Regions from separate parts of the Thermus islandicus DSM 21543 genome, predicted to be linked through region 1. Evidence: riboswitches for the same ligand, from Rfam matches in the RefSeq annotation. Region 1 holds a riboswitch; the other holds the start of a gene.
The links. A riboswitch is a leader RNA that binds a small molecule or an ion and turns the genes downstream of it on or off. The one in region 1 is predicted to bind thiamine pyrophosphate.
Positions count from the first base shown of each region.

Region 2: it holds a riboswitch for thiamine pyrophosphate, as region 1 does, so the genes downstream of both, H531_RS0109280 (thiamine ABC transporter substrate-binding protein) here and thiE (thiamine phosphate synthase) in region 1, are expected to answer to the same signal.

Region 1 is NZ_ATXJ01000006.1:23,941-32,899, reverse strand. Features, by position in the region: gene cobT (nicotinate-nucleotide--dimethylbenzimidazole phosphoribosyltransferase) at 1-828, shown strand, start outside; gene H531_RS0107350 (adenosylcobinamide-GDP ribazoletransferase) at 825-1,514, shown strand; gene cobO (cob(I)yrinic acid a,c-diamide adenosyltransferase) at 1,493-2,056, shown strand; gene H531_RS0107340 (cobyrinic acid a,c-diamide synthase CobB) at 2,056-3,381, shown strand; gene H531_RS14785 (sulfate adenylyltransferase) at 3,362-4,390, opposite strand; partial or broken gene H531_RS13890 (TSUP family transporter) at 4,399-4,683, opposite strand; TPP riboswitch at 4,734-4,842, shown strand; gene thiE (thiamine phosphate synthase) at 4,913-5,533, shown strand; gene thiS (sulfur carrier protein ThiS) at 5,520-5,714, shown strand; gene H531_RS0107315 (thiazole synthase) at 5,715-6,497, shown strand; gene H531_RS0107310 (FAD-dependent oxidoreductase) at 6,508-7,446, shown strand; gene thiC (phosphomethylpyrimidine synthase ThiC) at 7,433-8,740, shown strand; gene H531_RS0107300 (MFS transporter) at 8,745-8,959, shown strand, end outside.
Region 2 is NZ_ATXJ01000010.1:26,853-35,811, reverse strand. Features, by position in the region: gene rpoC (DNA-directed RNA polymerase subunit beta') at 1-811, shown strand, start outside; gene H531_RS0109295 (fuculose-1-phosphate aldolase) at 824-1,429, shown strand; gene H531_RS0109290 (hypothetical protein) at 1,426-1,665, shown strand; gene H531_RS0109285 (alpha/beta fold hydrolase) at 1,635-2,477, shown strand; TPP riboswitch at 2,478-2,570, shown strand; gene H531_RS0109280 (thiamine ABC transporter substrate-binding protein) at 2,592-3,626, shown strand; gene H531_RS0109275 (ABC transporter permease) at 3,630-5,111, shown strand; gene H531_RS0109270 (DNA-formamidopyrimidine glycosylase) at 5,229-6,023, opposite strand; gene H531_RS0109265 (thiol-disulfide oxidoreductase DCC family protein) at 6,016-6,327, opposite strand; gene H531_RS0109260 (acyl-CoA thioesterase) at 6,311-6,688, opposite strand; gene H531_RS0109255 (4a-hydroxytetrahydrobiopterin dehydratase) at 6,701-6,940, opposite strand; tRNA gene H531_RS0109250 (tRNA-Met) at 6,992-7,068, opposite strand; gene H531_RS0109245 (FAD-binding oxidoreductase) at 7,078-8,454, opposite strand; gene H531_RS0109240 (AbrB/MazE/SpoVT family DNA-binding domain-containing protein) at 8,783-8,959, opposite strand, start outside.

The DNA of each region.
Region 1 (8,959 bases):
GGGGTCTCGGCCTACCCCCAGGAGGTCACCCGGCAGATGGTGCTCAACTTTCTCCGGGGAGGTGCCGCCATCAACCAGTTTGCCCGGGTGGCCGACTGCGAGGTGTACGTCCTGGACGTGGGGGTGAAGGGAGAACTCCCCGACCACCCGCGGCTTCTCAAGCGCAAGGTGCGGGAGGGGACGGGTAACCTCGCCCAAGGCCCTGCCATGAGCCTGGAGGAGGTGGAAAGGGCCCTCCAGGCAGGCCGCGAGGCAGCGAGGCGGGCCATCGCCGCGGGCGCCACCCTCCTCGCCGCCGGGGACATGGGCATCGGCAACACCACGGCGGCGGCCGCCCTTACCGCTGCCCTCCTCGGGCTTCCCCCCGAGGCCGTGGTGGGCCGGGGAACGGGGGTGGGGGAGGAGGGCCTGAGGCGGAAGCGCCAGGCGGTGGCCCGGGCCCTCGCCCGCCTCCGCCCCGGCATGGGGCCCCTCGAGGTGGCCGCCCTGGTGGGGGGGCTTGAGCTAATCGCCATTGCCGGGGTCTACCTGGAGGGCTATGAGGCCGGGCTTCCCCTGGTGCTGGACGGCTTTCCCGTAACGAGCGGGGCCTTGCTCGCCTGGAAGCTCGCCCCGGGAATCCGGGAACACTTCTTCGCCGGCCACCTCTCCCGGGAGCCCGGGCACCGCCGCCAGCTGGAGGCTTTGGACCTCAGGCCCCTCCTTGACCTGGACCTCGCCCTGGGGGAGGGGACGGGGGCGGTCCTCGCCATGCCCCTCCTCAGGGCCGCGGCCCGCATCCTCCACATGGCCACCTTTGAGGAGGCGGGCGTTTCCGGGGGAACGTGAGGGCCTTCCGCCTCGCCCTTGCCCTCCTCACCCTTTTGCCCCTTGCCCCCAAGGAGGAGGGGGACTACCGGAAGAGCGTCCCCTTCTTCCCTTTGGTGGGCTACCTTCTCGGGCTTCCCCTGGCCCTTCTCGCCCTTCTCCCGCTTCCTGCAGGCCTCCTTGCCGCCCTAAAGGTGGCCTTTCTCCTTGGCCTCACGGGGTTCTTGCACCTGGACGGCCTTCTGGACCTGGCAGACGCCCTCTTAGGGGCGAGGCCCCGGGAGGAGCGCCTCCGCATCCTCAAGGACCCCCACCTGGGGGGCTTCGCCTTTGGGGTAGGTGGGGTCTACCTCCTCCTCCTTTGGCAGGCGCTGGCCCTGGTCCCTGACCCCCTTTTCCTCCTCCTCTTCCCCGGGTGGGCCCGGTTTGCCCTCCTGCCCTTCCTGAACCGCTACCCCCTCCTCCACCCGGGGATGGCGGGGCTGGTGCGCGGGGGGCCTCTCCTGCCACCCTTCCTCCTCGCCCTGCCCTTCCTCCTCCTCTATCCCCTCCCCGCCCTCCTTGCCCTCCTGGCCGCCTGGGGGGTAGCAGGGCTTTCCGTGGCGCGCCTTGGGGGCTTGAACGGGGATGTCCTCGGGGCCATGATCGCCCTCGCGGAGCTTTGCAGCCTGCTAGGCTATGCCCTGTGGAGGAGCCTAGGCGGCTGAAGCCCTACGAGAAGCCCAGGGAGGAAAGGCGGGGACTCCTCCTGGTGTACACCGGGGACGGGAAGGGGAAAAGCACCGCCGCCTTTGGCCTAGCCCTAAGGGCCCACGGGCGAGGGTTGAAGGTGCGGATTTTCCAGTTCATTAAGCACGCGACCGCGCGCTTCGGAGAGCACCGGGCCTTTGCCTTGCTCGGCGTCCCCATAGAGGGGCTAGGGGACGGGTTCACCTGGAAGAGCCGGGACCTCGCGTACTCGGCCGACCTCGCCCGGGAGGGGTGGGCGCGGGCGAAGGAGGCCATCCTTTCGGGAGCCTACGACCTCGTGGTCCTGGACGAGGCCACCTATCCCCTGCGCTACGGCTGGATCCCCCTGGAGGAGTTCCTGGAGGCCCTAAAAGCGAGGCCCCGCCACGTGCACGTGGCGGTGACGGGCCGGGGCGCCCCGGAGGCGCTTTTGGCCCTTGCCGACACGGTGACGGAGATGCGCAAGGTGAAGCACGCCTTTGACCAGGGGGTCCCGGCCCAAAGGGGGATAGAGCACTGATGCGCCTCCTCCTCGCCGCCCCCCACTCCGGCTCGGGAAAGACCACCCTTGCCCTTGCCCTCCTGCTCGCCTTAAGGGAGCGCGGCCTAAAGGTTCAGCCCTTCAAGGTGGGGCCCGACTACATTGACCCCACCCACCTCGAGGCCGCCTCGGGGAGGAGGCCTTACCACCTGGATGGCTTCTTCCTGGACGAAAAGGGCCTTCTTTCCCTCTTCCGCCATGGGGCAAGGGGGGCGGAGTTCGCCCTTATTGAGGGGGTGATGGGCCTTTTTGACGGGAAGGACCCGCTGGGGGAGGTGGGGTCTACCGCCCAGGTGGCGAGGCTCCTAAAGGCCCCGGTCGCCCTGGTGGTGGACGCCAAGGGGATGGCGGGCTCCATCGCCCCCCTCGCCCTGGGCTTCCGCGACTTCCACCCCGGGGTGCGGGTGGTGGGGGTCTTGGCCAACCGGGTGGGCTCGGAGCGCCACGCGGGGATCCTGAAGGAGGCCCTCGAGGCTGTGGGCCTGCCCCTCCTCGGCTGGCTCCCGGAAGACCCGGCCCTCGCCCTCCCCGAGCGCCACCTGGGCCTGGTCCTCGCCGGGGAGGCTAAGCCCCCCCTAGAGGCCCTCCGCCGGGCCTTCCGGGTGGACCTCCCGAGGGTCCTTGAGCTTGCCGCCTCGGCCCCACCCCTCCCCGAGGCCCCGCCCTTTCTGCCCGAAAGGCGCCCCCCGAGGGTCCGGCTCGCCTACGCCTGGGACCGGGCCTTCGCCTTCTACTACCCAGAGGCCCTGGAGCTCCTCGAGGCCCTAGGCGCAGAACTTGTGCCCGTGAGCCCCCTCGAGGACGAAGCCCTTCCCGAGGCCCACGCCCTCCTCCTAGGAGGCGGGTACCCAGAGCTCTATGCCGAGAGGCTTTCGGAAAACCGCGCCCTGAGGGAGGCCATCCGCCGCTTTCCCGGGCCCATCGTAGCCGAGTGCGGGGGGTATATGTACCTCTCCCGGGGACTTTGGGTGGGGGAGCGCTTTTTCCCCATGGTGGGGCTCGTCCCAGGGGAGGCCCGCATGGCGGAGAGGCCCGTCTTGGGCTACCGGGAGGTGGAGGCCTTGCGGGATAACCCCGTGGCCCGAAAGGGGGACCGCCTCAAGGGGCATGAGTTCCACTACGCCCGCCTTCCCCCCTCCCCAAGCCCCGCCTGGCGCCGCCTGGGCGGGGAGGAGGTGGAGGGGTATACCGACGGGCGGGTTCTCGCGAGCTTCGTCCACCTCTACCTGCCCGCCTCCCCAGGGGCGGCGGAGCGCCTCTTGCGCTCGGCGGAAGGGGGAGCGCTTAGCGGACCCCCTTCCTGAGAATGGGGACCAGCTCTGGCCGGACGAGCTCCAAAGGCGGGGCCTTCCCCTCCCTAAGGAGGGTCCGCACCTGGGTCATGCTGATGGAAAGGCGCTTGTCCCGGTGCCCCTCGGGGCAGGTCCTCTCCGAGGCGATGCCGCCGCACAAGGAGCAGTGGAAGACCGATCCCACCTTGAGGATCTCAATCCCCAAGGGGGGAAGCCGGTCAAAGATGCGGTGGGCGGCGTAGGGGTCGTAGAAGTTCCCCACCCCGGCGTGGTCCCGGCCCACCAGGAAGTGGGTAGCCCCGAAGTTCTTCCGCACCAGGGCGTGGAAGACCGCCTCCTTGGGCCCGGAGTAGCGCATGGGGGTGGCGAGGCCGAAGAGAGCCACCCGCTCCTCGGGGAGGAAGTGGCCGATCAACGCCTGGTAGGCCTCGAGGATGACCCCCGTGGGGAAGTCGTCCTGCTTCTTGGCCCCGAGGATGGGGTGGACCAGGACCCCGTCCGCGAGCTCCAGGCCGAGCCGTATCAGGTACTCGTGGGCCCGGTGGGGGGCGTTGCGGGTCTGGAACGGGAAGCGCCTCCGCCATCCTAGACCTCCGCGAGGGCCAGGCTGCCGGCCCCCCTCGAGGACCCGGACCACCTCCCCGATGATCCAGACCGCGGGGGAGGCCACGGCCACCTTGTCCTGGGCCACCTCCCCCAAGGGGGCCAGGACCCGCCTCTCCTCCGGGGTGGTGGCCCGCTCGGCGAAGAGGGTGGGCTCCGAGGGGCTTCGGCCCAGCCGAAGAAGCTCCTTTGCGATCCAGGCCCGCCGCTTCACCCCCATGAGGACCACCAGGGTGGGCCCCCTGGCGTAGGGGGCGAGGTCAGGCCATCCCCCGCCCTCCAGGACCCCCAAGACCACGGCGAAGCCCTCGGCCACCGCGGTGGGTTGGCTTTCCCCCTCCTCCTTGCCCACGTAGACCCTCTCCCCCTGGACCAGGTCCAGCACCCTCGCGTCCACCAGCCGGTCGTGGAGGACCACGGGGGCCTGCCTTCCGAGGCCAGGGCCAGGAGGAGGCCTGGGTCCAGCTGGCCGAAGTAGAGGTGGACCCCGCCCCCCACCAGGGCGAGGACGAGGCCGAAGAGGAGGTCGGTGCCCACCACCTTCTGGGGGGAAAGCCTGGTGGCGTAAAGGAGGAGGAGCGTGCCCAGGGCCCCAGCCCCTGCCGAGGCGAAGCCCACCTCGAGGCCGATCCCGAAGGCGGCCGGGGGGAGGAGGCAGGGCCGCTCCCTCCCCTGGGCGGACCCCTTCAGGCCCCGCCAAAGCCCAAGCCCGGGTGGGTAAGGTAGCCTCCCCTCTTGGCCCCCGGATGTGCTACAGTGAGGGGGCAGGCTGGGGGTGCCCCAATGGAGGGGCTGAGAGCTGGGTGGTCCCAGCAACCCTTGGAACCTGATCCGGGTAATGCCGGCGGAGGGAAGCCTATGCGGAAGACCCTGATCCCCCAAAACCCAACCTCCTTTGGGCCGCGTGGGCCTTTCCCACCCGCCTGAAGGGGGTGGAAGCTTGCTCGGAAGGCTTTACCTGGTGGTGACCCCGAGGCCCGGTTGGTCCTGGAAAGAGCTTTTGGACCGCGCGGAAAGGGCTCTGGCGGGGGGCGTGGAGGTCCTGCAGCTAAGGGCCAAGGACTGGGAGGCGCGGCCCACCCTGGAGCTGGGCGAGCGGATGCTGGCCCTGGCCCGGCGCTATGGGGTCCCCTTTGTCTTGAATGACCGGCCGGACCTGGCGGCCCTTTTGGGGGCAGATGGGGTGCACCTGGGGCAGGGGGACCTCACCCCCCTCGAGGCCCGCCGCTTCTTCCAGGGCCTGGTGGGGCGCTCCACCCATGCCCCTGAACAGGCCCTAAGGGCCCGGGAGGAGGGGGCGGACTACCTTTCCGTGGGGCCGGTGTGGGAGACCCCCACCAAGCCCGGCCGGAAGGCGGCGGGCCTTGCCTACGTGCGCTGGGCGGCGGAACACCTGGGGGAGAGGCCCTGGTACGCCATCGGGGGGATTGACCTGGACAACCTGGACCAGGTCCTAAAGGCTGGGGCGCGGCGGGTGGTGGTGGTTCGGGCCATCCTGGACGCCCCTGACCCCGAGCGGGCGGCCCGGGCCTTCAGGGAAAGGCTCTATGGTGTGGCTTAACGGCGAGCCCAAGCCCCTGGAGGGGAAGAACCTGAGGGAGGTCTTGGAGGCGCTGGGCGTGGAGCTTGAGCGGGTCGCCGTCCTCCTCAACGAGGAGGCCTTTTTGGGCCTCGAGGCCCCGGACCGGGTGCTTAGGGACGGGGACGTGGTGGAGGTGGTGGCCCTGATGCAAGGAGGCTAGATGGACGCCTGGAAGGTGGGGGACGTAGAGCTTAAAAGCCGCCTCCTCCTGGGGTCCGGGAAGTTCAAGGACTTCGGGGCAATGCGGGAGGCCATCGCTGCCGCGGGGGCCGAGGTGGTGACGGTTTCCATAAGGCGGGTGGAGCTTAAGGCCCCGGGGCACGTGGGGCTTCTGGAGGCCTTGGCCGGGGTGAGGCTTCTGCCCAATACGGCGGGGGCAAAAACGGCAGAAGAGGCGGTGAGGCTCGCCCGGTTGGGCCGCCTCCTCACCGGGGAAAGGTGGGTGAAGTTGGAGGTCATCCCCGACCCCACCTACCTCCTCCCCGACCCCGTGGAGACCCTAAGGGCGGCGGAGCACCTTTTGGAGGAAGGCTTCCTCGTCCTCCCCTACATGGGGCCGGACCTGGTGCTGGCCAAAAGGCTCGCCGCCCTGGGCACGGCCACGGTCATGCCCCTCGCCGCCCCCATCGGTTCGGGCTGGGGGGTGAGGACAAGGGCCCTTTTGGAGCTCTTTGCCCGGGAGCGGGCCGCCCTTCCCCCGGTGGTGGTGGACGCGGGGCTTGGCCTTCCCTCCCACGCAGCGGAGGTGATGGAGCTCGGTCTGGACGCCGTCTTGGTGAACACCGCCATCGCCGAGGCCCAGGACCCCCCCGCCATGGCCGAGGCCTTCCGGCTTGCGGTGGCGGCGGGGAGGAAGGCTTACCTCGCGGGGCCCATGCGGCCCAGGGAGGCGGCGAGCCCCTCCAGCCCGGTGGAGGGCGTGCCCCTGGCTGGGCCCCAATAGGGGAGGAACCATGCGGGTGGAGGTGGCCGTGGTGGGCGGGGGGGTCATCGGGGCCCTCGCCGCCTACGAGCTTGCCAAACGGGGGGTTCCCGTCCTTCTTTTGGACGCGGAGAAGCCCGGGGCGGCCACCCGGGCGAGCGCGGGGATGCTCGCCCCTCACCCGGAGGGGCTTAGCGGGGGGCTTCTGGAGGCGGGGCTATACGGCCTCGCCCGCTACCCCGAGCTCCTCGCCGAGCTCAAGGAAAGGGGCTACGAGGTGGAGGCGGGGTTTTCCGGCGCCTGGGTGGCGGCCCTAAGCCCTGGGGAGAAGGAGGGGTGGGTGGCGGAGGCGCCTGTTCCTTACCCGGTCCGGGGGGCCTTAGGCGCGAGGCGCTTTCCCGGGGGGTACGTCCACCCCAGGAGGCTCCGGGAGGCGCTCTTGGAGGTCTTCCAGGCGCTAGGAGGGGTGTACCGGCGGGCCGAGGTGGAGGGGGTGGCCCAAGGCAGGCTTCTTCTAGGCGGGGAGGAGGTGGAGGCCCGCCGCATCCTCCTCGCGGTGGGGGCCTGGGGAGGGAGGTTTGGCCTCAAGGTGCGGCCCCTCAAGGGGGAGGCGCTTCTCCTTAGGGGGGAGGCCCCCCCGGGCCCCCTCTTCGCCGGGGAGGGGTACGTCCTTCCCCGGGAGGGCGGGGTCTACGTGGGGGCCACGGCGAGGGAAGGGTGGAAGGAAGGAGTGGACCTTTTCGGCCTTCGTTGGCTTGCCGACTACGCCCACGAGCGCTTCCCTTCCCTGGAGGGGGCGGGGGTTTTAGGGACGGTCTGGGGGTATAGACCCGTGGGCGAGCTCTTCGTGGGCGAGGTGGAGGAGGGGATCTACGCGGCGGTGGGGCACGGGAGGAACGGCGTCCTCCTCGCGCCCTGGACGGCGAAAAGGCTCCTAGAGCTTTTGGGGGTGGCCGATGACGCAGCTTGAGGCGGCAAGGAAAGGGAAGATCACCGAGGAGATGGCCTACGTGGCGGAGCAGGAGGGGGTCTCGCCCGAGTTTGTCCGAGAAGGGGTGGCGGCGGGCCGCATCGTGATCCCGCGGAACCCGAACCACACGACCCTCACCGACTTCAAGGGGATCGGGGAGGGGCTTTCCGTCAAGGTGAACGCCAACCTGGGCACCTCCTACGATTACGTGGACGTGGAGGAGGAGGTGGAGAAGGCCCGGGTGGCTATCCAGTACGGGGCAGACACGGTTATGGACCTCTCCACCGGGGGGGACCTGAAGGGGATCCGCAGGCGGATCCTCGAGGTGGCCACCGTTCCCTTGGGTACCGTGCCCATCTATGAGGCGGAGTTTAGGGCGGCCAAGCGCAAGAACTTCTTTGACATGTCCGCCGACGAGCTCCTCCAGGTCATTGAGGAGCACGGCAAGGAGGGGGTGGACTACATCACCGTCCACGCGGGGGTGACCCTCAAAAACCTGGAGATCTACCGGCATACCCCCCGCACCACGGGGATCGTGAGCCGGGGCGGGGGGCTCATGGCTGCCTGGATGCTGCACCGGGGGGAGGAGAACCCTCTCTACGCCCGCTTTGATGACCTCCTCTCCATCGCCCGCACCTACGACATGACCCTCTCCTTGGGGGATGGCCTCCGCCCTGGCTCCCTCGCCGACAGCACCGACCGGGCCCAGATCGCCGAGCTTCTCACCATCGGGGAACTGGTGGAGCGGGCCCGGCGGGCCGGGGTCCAGGCCATGGTGGAGGGCCCCGGGCACATCCCCTTGAACGAGGTGGCCACCAACGTCCAGATCCAGAAGAAGCTCACCGGCCATGCGCCCTTCTACATCCTGGGGATGCTGCCTGTGGACACCGCCGCCGGGTTTGACCACATCGCCGGGGCCATCGGAGGGGCCTTGGCGGGCTGGATGGGGGCGGACATGCTCTGCTACCTGACCCCGGCGGAGCACCTGGGCCTGCCCACGCCCGAGCACGTGAAGCAAGGGGTGATCGCCTTCAAGATCGCCGCCCACGCCGCCGACGTGGCCCGGGGGAACAAGGGGGCCCTAGAGAGAAACCGGAGGATGTCCAAGGCCCGCTACCTTCTGGACTGGGAGGGGCAGTTCGCCCTTGCCCTTTACCCGGAGGAGGCGAGGCGCCTCAAGGAGGAACGGGGTTCCAAGACCAAGGCCTGCAGCATGTGCGGCCCCTTCTGCCCCATGAACCTGGTAGAGGCAGTCCTCAAGGGAAGGGCGCGCATGGAGCTTCCCGTAACCTAGAGCCATGGACCCCATTGCCCGCTTGGACCGCCTGCCCCTGGGGAGGCCCCACCTTAGGCTCCTCTTCCTCCTCGGCCTGGGCTGGGCCCTGGACGCCATGGACGTGGGCCTCATCGGCTTCACCCTGCCCGCCCTCTCCCGGGAGTTCAGCCTGGGCCCTAAGGAGGCGGGGCTTTTGGGAAGCGCGGGGCTTCTGGGGATGCTCTTGGGAGCGGCCTT
Region 2 (8,959 bases), on a different contig from region 1:
GGGTCTCCCCCGGGTGATTGAGCTCTTTGAGGCCCGCCGTCCCAAGGCCAAGGCGGTCATCTCCGAGATCGACGGGGTGGTGCGCCTCGAGGAGGGCGAGGACCGGCTCTCCCTCTTCGTGGAGTCCGAGGGCTTCTCCAAGGAGTACAAGCTCCCCAAGGATGCCCGCCTTCTCGTGAAGGACGGGGACTACGTGGAGGCGGGCCAGCCCCTGACCCGCGGGGCCGTGGACCCCCACCAGCTCCTGGAGGCCAAGGGCCCCGAGGCGGTGGAGCGTTACCTCGTGGACGAGATCCAAAAGGTCTACCGGGCCCAGGGCGTGAAGCTCCACGACAAGCACATTGAGATCGTGGTCCGGCAGATGCTCAAGTACGTGGAGGTCACCGACCCTGGGGACAGCCGCCTCCTCGAGGGCCAGGTCCTGGAGAAGTGGGACGTGGAGGCCCTGAACGAGCGCCTCCTCGCCGAGGGCAAGGTGCCCGTGGCCTGGAAGCCTCTCCTCATGGGGGTCACCAAGAGCGCCCTCTCCACCAAGAGCTGGCTCTCCGCCGCCAGCTTCCAGAACACCACCCACGTCCTCACCGAGGCGGCCATCGCCGGGAAGAAGGACGAGCTCATCGGCCTCAAGGAGAACGTCATCCTGGGCCGCCTCATCCCGGCGGGTACCGGCTCGGACTTCGTCCGCTTCACCCAGGTGGTGGACCAGAAGACCTTACGGGCCATTGAGGAGGCGCGGAAGGAGGCGGTGGAGGCCAAGGAGGCCCCCGCCCGCCGCCCCGCGCGCCGGGAGCAGCCGGGGAAGGGGGTCTAGCGCCCCTCCGCCATGCTCGCCAGGGTGTACGGCGCCTTTCGCCAGGTGGGGGAGGACCTCTTCCGCCAGGGCCTCATCTCCGCCACCGCGGGGAACTTCTCCGTGCGGACCAAGGAGGGCTTCCTCATCACCAAAAGCGGGGTGCAGAAGGCCCACCTCACCCCGGAGGACCTCCTGGAGGTGCCCCTTTTCGGGCCCATCCCTCAAGGGGCCAGCGTGGAGAGCGTGGTCCACCGGGAGGTCTACCGCAGCACGGAGGCCCGGGCCCTGGTCCACGCCCATCCCCGGGTGGCCGTGGCCCTCAGCCTTTCCCTGGAGCGCCTCCTTCCCCTGGACCTCGAGGGCCAGCTCTACCTGAAGGAGGTGCCCGTCCTCTCCCCAAAGACGCGTTCTGCCACGGAGGAGGCGGCCTTGAGCGTGGCCGAGGCCCTGAAGCACCACCGGGCCTGCCTCATAAGGGGGCATGGGGCCTTCGCCACAGGCCTCAAGGAGAAGCCTGAGGAGGCCCTTCTGGAGGCCTTTAGCCTCCTCACCACCCTGGAGGAAAGCGCCCAGATCCTCCTCTATCACCGTCTCTGGCAAGGGGCCGGGGAGCGCGGCTCGGGAGGCGCGGGATGAGGGTGCTTTTTGTGGAAGGCAAGGACCGGGAGGCCCTGGAGGCTTTGGCCCGGGGCCTGCCCCACCCCTACTGGCTTCTGGAGGGGGAGGGGGTTAGCCTCCTCCAGGTCTTCGGGGCCTCGGCGGAGGCGGAGGCCCAGGCCCGGGAAGTGCCGGGGGTTCGGGTCTGGACCTTCCGGCTCCAGGATGGGGTAGTGTATAGGGGATGCGGGAGGAAATCGGCTACATCCCCGTAGGGGAGGCGGAACTCTACGTGGAGGACGTGGGGGATATCCATGCCCCCGTCCTCCTCGTCCTCCACGGGGGGCCTGGGGGGAACGCCTATGCCCTTCGGGAAGGCCTCCAGGAGTACCTCGAGGGCTTCCGGGTGGTCTACTTTGACCAGCGGGGCTCCGGGCGGAGCCTCGAGCTTCCCGAGGACCCCAGGCTCTTCACCGTGGACGCCCTGGCCGAGGACACCCTGCGCCTGGCCGAGGCCCTGGGGATAGACCGCTTCGCCCTGCTCGCCCACGGCTTTGGGGCGGTGGTCGCCCTGGAGGTCCTGCGCCGCTACCCCGGGGCGGAAGGGGCGCTCCTCCTCGCCCCCTGGGTCAACTTTCCCTGGCTGGCCGCCCGCCTGGCCGAGGCCGCAGGGCTATGCCCCCTGGGGGACCCCGAGGCCGACCTCAGGGCCGCCCTGGAGAAGGCGGACCCCAAGGCCCTCTTTGACCGCCTCATGTTTCCGAGCCCAAGGAGCCGCCTGGAGTACGAGTGGGTGGTGGAGGGCTCGGGGGTGGTGGGGCCGGAGGCCCCGGCTCGGGCCTTCCTGCGAAACGGCCTCTGGCACCTGGACTACACCCCCTACCTCTCCCCGGGCCGGAAGCCCCTGGCGGTGGTGGTGGGGGAGAGGGACGGCACCAGCTACCCCCACGCCGAGGAGGTGGCCGAGCGCCTCCGGGCCCCCATCCACGTGGTTCCCGGGGCCGGGCACTTCCCTTGGTGGGACCAGCCCGAGGCCTTTGAAAGGGCCTTCCGCGAGGCCCTGGGGGTGCTCCGCGTGCTACACTAGAGGCGTCACCGGGGGTGCCCCAAAGGGGCTGAGAGATACCCTTGGAACCTGATCCGGGTAATGCCGGCGTAGGGAAGGTGACCGAGGCCCCTCCCGGTGACAAGGAGGGGTTTTATGGTTAGAGCGCTGGCGCTCCTCGTCTTTTTGGCCCTGGCCTGGGGCCAGGAGGTCACGGTCCTCACCCACGAGAGCTTTTCCCTGGACAAGGGGCTCATCGCCCGGTTTGAACGGGAAACGGGCCTCAAGCTCCGCTTCCTGAAGGCGGGGGACGCGGGGGAGACCCTGAACCGGGCCATCCTCACCAAAGGGGCCCCCATCGCCGACGTGCTCTACGGCTTTGACAACACCTTCCTCTCCCGGGCCCTGGAGGCGGACATCCTCCTCCCCTACCGCAGCCCGGAGGTCCGGAACCTCAAGGCCACCCTGCTCCTGGACCCCACCTTCCGGGCCCTTCCCGTGGACTACGGCTGGGTAAGCCTGAACTACGACCGGGCCTACTTCAAGGACCGCCCCCTGCCCAAGGCGCCCCTGGACCTCGCCCGCCCGGAGTACGCGCGGCTTCTGGTGGTGGAGAACCCCGCCACCAGCTCCCCGGGCCTCGCCTTCCTCATGGCCACGGTGGCCCACTTTGGCGAGGACGGGTACCTGGACTTCTGGGCAAGGCTTCGGGACGGGGGGGTGCGGGTGGCCAAGGGCTGGAGCGAGGCCTACTACACCCACTTCAGCCTCTACAAGGGGGATAGGCCCCTGGTGGTTTCCTACACCACCTCCCCCGCGGCCGAGGTCTACTACTCCGAGGGCAAGTACAAGGAACCCCCCACGGGCAACCTCTTCCCCGAGCTCGCCTTCTTCCAAGTGGAGTTCGTGGGGATCCTGAAGGGCACCAGAAACCTCGAGGGGGCTAAGAAGGTGGTGGACTGGCTCCTCTCCCGGCCCGTGCAGGAGAACATCCCCACGGAGATGTGGGTCTACCCCGCAAGGAAGGACGCCAAGCTCCCCGAGGTCTTCCGCTTCGCCCCCGAGCCCTTGGGAAGCGTGCGCCTGGACCCCAAGGTGGTGGCCCAAAACCGGGAGCGCTGGATTGAGGAGTGGACCAAGGTGGTCCTCCAGGGCCAAAGCCCGGAGGCGGTGCGGCGGGCGAGGCGTTAGGGGGTGGTCCGCCTCGCCCAGGGCTTCCTCCTCCTCTTCCTGGGCTTCGCCCTCTTCTATCCCCTCTTCCGCATCCTGGCCCTGGGGACGGGGTTTGCCCAGGCCCTGGAGAACCCCTACTACCTGGGCCGCTACCTCTTTAGCCTTCGCTACGGCCTCCTCTCCGCCCTCCTCACCCTCGCCTTGGCCCTGCCCTTGGCTTTTTTGTTCCGGCGGCGCTTTCCCTTTAGGGAGGTCCTCCTGGCCCTCAGCACCCTGCCCTTTGTCCTCCCCACCCCGGTGGTGGCCCTGGGCTTTCTGGCCCTCCTCGGTCCCAGGGGGCTTCTCGGGGTGGACCTCTACGGCACGGAGGCCCTCCTCCTGCTGGCGGCGGTTTTCTACAACCTGGGCCTTGCGCTCCGCATCCTCCTCCCCGTGGCCCTCCGCCTCGAGGGGCCCCTGGGGGCGGCCAGGGTGCTGGGGGCCACGCCCGTTCGCGCCCTCCTCCGGGTGGGGCTTCCCCTCCTCCTGCCCGCCTTGGGTTCGGCGGGGCTTCTCGTCTTCCTCTACGCCTTCTCCGCCTTCGGGGTGCCCCTTCTCCTCGGGGGCGGGCGGTACGCCACCCTGGAGGTGGAGGTCTACACCCTCCTGGCCTACCGCCTTGCCTTCCCCGAGGCCAGCGCCCTCATGCTCCTCCAGGTCCTCACCCTGGGCCTGGCCGCCTTCCTCTACCTCCGGATCCCCACCTACCCCCTCGCCCCCGGGGGGCTCCTCCCCAGCCGGAGGCCCTGGCTCCTCGCCCTGGGCTTAGGCCTCCTCTTCCTCTGCCTCTTCGCTCCCCTCCTCGCCCTCTTCCTGGAGGTAAGCCCCCGGGCCCTCGTCCAGGCCTGGGCCTCCCAGGACTTCACCCCCCTCCCCCTGGCCCTGGGGAACAGCCTCCGCTTCACGCTTCTCGCCTTCCTCCTGGCCCTGCCCCTGGGGGTGGCCTACGGGGTGGCCGCGCGGCGTGGGGGGGCTTGGGACCTCCTCGGGCTTTTCCCCCTCATGGTAAGCCCGGTGGCCCTGGGCCTGGGCTACCTCCTGGCCTACCCCTCCTGGAGAGGGTCCTTGGGCCTCCTCCTTTTGGCCTACGCTCTTTTGGCCTACCCCCTCCTGGCCCGGGCCCTCCTGCCCGCCCTGCGGAGCCTCCCCTCAAGCCTCCTCGAGGCGGCGAGGGTCTTGGGGGCGGGCCCCTACCGGGCCTTCCTGAGGGTGGAGCTTCCCCTCCTCCTCCCCGCCCTCCGCTCGGGGTCCGCCCTGGCCCTGGCGGCCATCCTGGGGGAGTTTGGGGCCAGCCTCGTCCTCTGGCGGCCGGAGTGGACCACCCTCCCCCTCGCCGTCTACGAGCGCCTGGGGCGGCCCGGGGAGGGGCCTTACCGCGAGGCCGTGGCCCTGGCCGCCGTCTTGGCCCTGCTTTCTGCCCTCCTCTTCTACCTCCTGGACCGGGGACGGGGGCGGGTGGGCTGATGGCGTTTTGCTTTGGATTTCTGCGCTCCTAAGCTCCAAAAACCTCGTAGGGACTTTCTACCGGGGCCCCCATGCGGGTGGCCTTGCTCCGGGAGGGCCCTTCAATAGAAAGGGGCATCAGGCCTGGCAGTGGGGGCAGAAGTGCGTCCCCCGGCCCGCCACCACCCGCCTGGCGATGGGGGCGCCGCAGGTGGGGCAGGGGAGGCCCGCCCGGCCGTAGACGGCGTGGCGCTCCTGGAAGCTTCCGGGAAGGCCGTCGGGCTGCTGGTAGGTGCGGTCGGAAAGGGTGCTCCCCCCCAGGGCCACCGCTTCGGCGAGGACCTCCCGGATGGCCTGGAAGAGCCTCTGGGCCTCCGCCTCCCCCAGGCTCCTGGCCGGGCGTAAGGGGTTCAGGCGGGCCCGGAAGAGGGCCTCGTCGGCGTAGATGTTCCCCACCCCGGCCACCAGGGTCTGGTCCAGGAGAAGGGCCTTGAGGGGCCGGGCGCTCTGCCTCAGGCCCTGGAGGAAGCCGGGGAAGGTGAAGGCCTCGGAAAGGGGCTCGGGGCCAAGCCTCCTCAGGAGGGGGAGCTCCTCGTAGCGCCCTGCCTCCACCACCAGGATGCGCCCGAAGCGCCGGGGGTCGTGGAAGTAGAGCACCCCCCTTTCCAGGAGGAACTCCGCCCGGGTGTGGGGGGTCTTTTCCAGACGGAAGCCCCCGGTCATCCCCAGGTGGACCACGGCCTCGAGGCCCCCGGAGAGGGAGAGGAGGAGAAACTTGCCCCGCCGTTCTACGCCCTCCACCCGCCTGCCGGCCGCCCGCTCCGTGTGGCGGTAGCGAAGGGGGTCCTGGTGGCGGATCCCTCGGAGACGCTGGCCCAGGAGGAGGGGGAGGAGCCTCCTCCTCGTGGTCTCCACCTCGGGAAGCTCAGGCACGGGGCCTCCTTTGGGCCAGGAAGCGGTAGAGCCCCTCGCCAAGCCCAAAGGGGACGAGGAGAAGAAGAAAGGGGTAAAGGGGCCAAAGGAGAGGGAGCCTCCGGCTTAGGGCCACGAGGGCAGCGTAGCCCCGGTGGGTCCTCCCCCCTTCCAAGACGTGAAGGGCTTTCAGGAGTTCCGCCTGGGGGAGGTCCTGGGCCTCCTGGAGAGGCTCCACCCGGAGGGTCTTCCCCAGATCCAGGGCCTCCAGGGCCCGCCCCAAGGCCCGGCAGTAGGGACAGCCGGCGTCAATCAGCACCCGCATGGGCCTCCACCGGCACCGGCTCGCCCTTTTCGTTCACGGCCACGTAGGTGAGCACTCCCTTGGTGGCCAGCACCCGGCCGTCCTCCTCCCCAAAGCGCTCCTTGTAGACCTCCACCTCCACCGTGAGGGAGGTTCTCCCTACCCGCACCACCCGGGCCACCACCTCCAGGAGGTCCCCGGTGCGGATGGGTACCTTGAACTCCACGCCCGACACCGCCACGGTGACTACGGGCTTCTTGGCCTGGCGGGCCGCGGCGTAGGAGCCCACCTTGTCCATGAGGCTCAGGACGAAGCCGCCGAAGGCCGCCCCCATGGGGTTGGTGTGTTCCGGAAAGACGAGCTCCAGGGTCCGCGCCTCCATATCCCTTTCAGGCTACCCCAGGAGGGCGTCCGTTAGGCGGGCCATCTCCCGGTCCCTTTCCGTGATCCCCCCCGCCGAATGGGTCCACCACTCCACGGTGACCCGCCCCCACTCCACGGTGAGGCGCGGGTGGTGGTTCTCCCTTTCCGCCAGCTCCCCCACCCGGTTGGCGAAGGCCAAGGCCTCCCGGAAGTCCTTGAAGCGGAAGGTTTTGGCGAGGCGCTTGGGGTTTTCCAGGGTCTCCCAGTCCATACCCTCAGGTTAGGGCAAGACCCCCGGGCCGAAGGTGCCCGGGGGAGGGTTTGGTTGCGGGGGCGGGATTTGAACCCGCGACCTTCGGGTTATGAGCCCGACGAGCTACCAGGCTGCTCCACCCCGCGTCGCCATCCCTAAATATAGCGGGGAGAAGGGGATATGTCAAGCACCTTCCCGGGGTTCAGGAGGCCCTCGGGGTCCAGGAGAGTCTTTAGCTTTCGCATCCATTCCAGGGAGTCCCCGTGCTCCTTGGGGAGGAACTTCTTTTTGCGGAGGCCTACCCCGTGCTCCCCGGTGCAGGTGCCCCCGAGGGCCAAAGCCCTCTCCACGAGCCTCTCGGCGTAGGCCTCCGCCTTCGGGTAGTCCTCGGGAAGGATCGGGACCAAGGTGTGGAAGTTCCCGTCCCCCACATGGCCCACCATGCTTCCCTCAAGCCCCATCTCCTGGAGAAGGCCTTGGGCGTACCGCACCATTTCGGCTAGCCGGGAGAGGGGGACGGCGGTGTCGATGATCATGAAGCGGTGGCCGGGGAAGAGGTGGACGAGGGCCCAGTAGGCCTGGTGCCGCGCCTCCCACTGTCTGCGCCGCTCCTCCTCGGTCTTGGCCGCCTCCACCGTAAGCGCCCCTACCTCCTCTACCAGCTCCAAGGCCAAGGCGCTTTCGGCCTCCAGGGCCTCCCGGGTGGAGGCGTGGAACTCTAGGAACAAGGCAGGCTTTTCCGGGAAGTCCGTGGAGAGGTAGCGGTTCAGCGCCTTCAGAGCGAGTTCGTCCAAAAGCTCCAGCCTCGCCACGGGCAGCCCCGTGGCCATGACCCTGTAGCTCGCCTCCGCCGCCTCCTCCACTCCGGGGAAGAAGGCCCTTAGGGTGTGGACGTGCTCAGGGAGGGGGTGGAGCCTTAGGGTGAGGCGGGTGATGACCCCCAGGGTGCCCTCGCTGCCGATGAAAAGGTCCTTGAGGTCGTAGCCCGAGGAGGTCTTGCGCACGCCACGGCCGAGCTCCAGCACCTCGCCGCTTGCCAGGACCACCTGGAGGGCGAGGACGTTGTGCCGCATCCCCCCGTAGCGCACCGTGGTGGTGCCGCTGGCGTTGGTGGCGGCCATCCCGCCCAAGGTGGCGTCCGCCCCCGGGTCCACGGGGAAGAAGAGGCCTGTTCCCTTCAGGGCCTCGTTCAGGGCCTTGCGGGTGAGGCCGGGCTCCACCACGCAGAGGAAATCCTGGGGCTGGACCCTTAGGACCCGGTTCATCCGGCTTAGGTCCAGGCTGATGGCCTCCCGCACCGGGTAGAGGTGGCCCTCGAGGCTCGTCCCCGCCCCGAAGGGGATCACCGCCACGCCCCACTCCCGGGCCCATTGGAGGGCCTTCTGCACGTCTTCCACGCTTTCCGGGTAGACCACGGCCAAGACGGGCTTGGCCTCTGGGTAGCCCTCGTCCTTCCCGTGGCGCAGGCGCTCGCTTTCCGAGAGGTCCACCTGCCCGGGGAAGAGGCGCCTTAGGGCCTCGAGCTTTTCCATGCTCCTGAGTTTACGCCGCCCTTAAAGATGCGCACTTGCGGCCAGAATCCATTCTGGCTGTGCCCCAGTGGCTTCTTGGCTTGCACTTCCTTGAGCATCTCCCTTTTATCCCCTTTACGGGCTAGCCCCAGGGTAGCAGGGGGGAGGTTACGCAGGGTTGCGTGGAAGGGGTTCCGCTTTGGCCTGCTGGGACCCCAACTGCGTCTCCCCGGCCGGCGGGGCCTCGCCACCCGGGCCCGGGCGCTGGGGAGGCGGGGGTGGGCGGCAAGCTCCGGAGGGTCCCCGGTCAGGAGGCGGAGCCTCAGGGAGGTGTCCAGGTAGTAGGGCTTCAAGCCCCTTCCCTCCACGCCTCCTCCCGCGCCCGCCTCTCCGCCTCTTCGCCGGGGAACCCCCGCTTGCCCTTCAGGCGCCCGAGCAGGGCTTCTAGGGGAACCCGGCGCCGGGGGTGGAGGAAGGCCCCTCCTTCCCGGAGCTCAAAGACCACTTCCTCTCCCGGGCGGAGCCC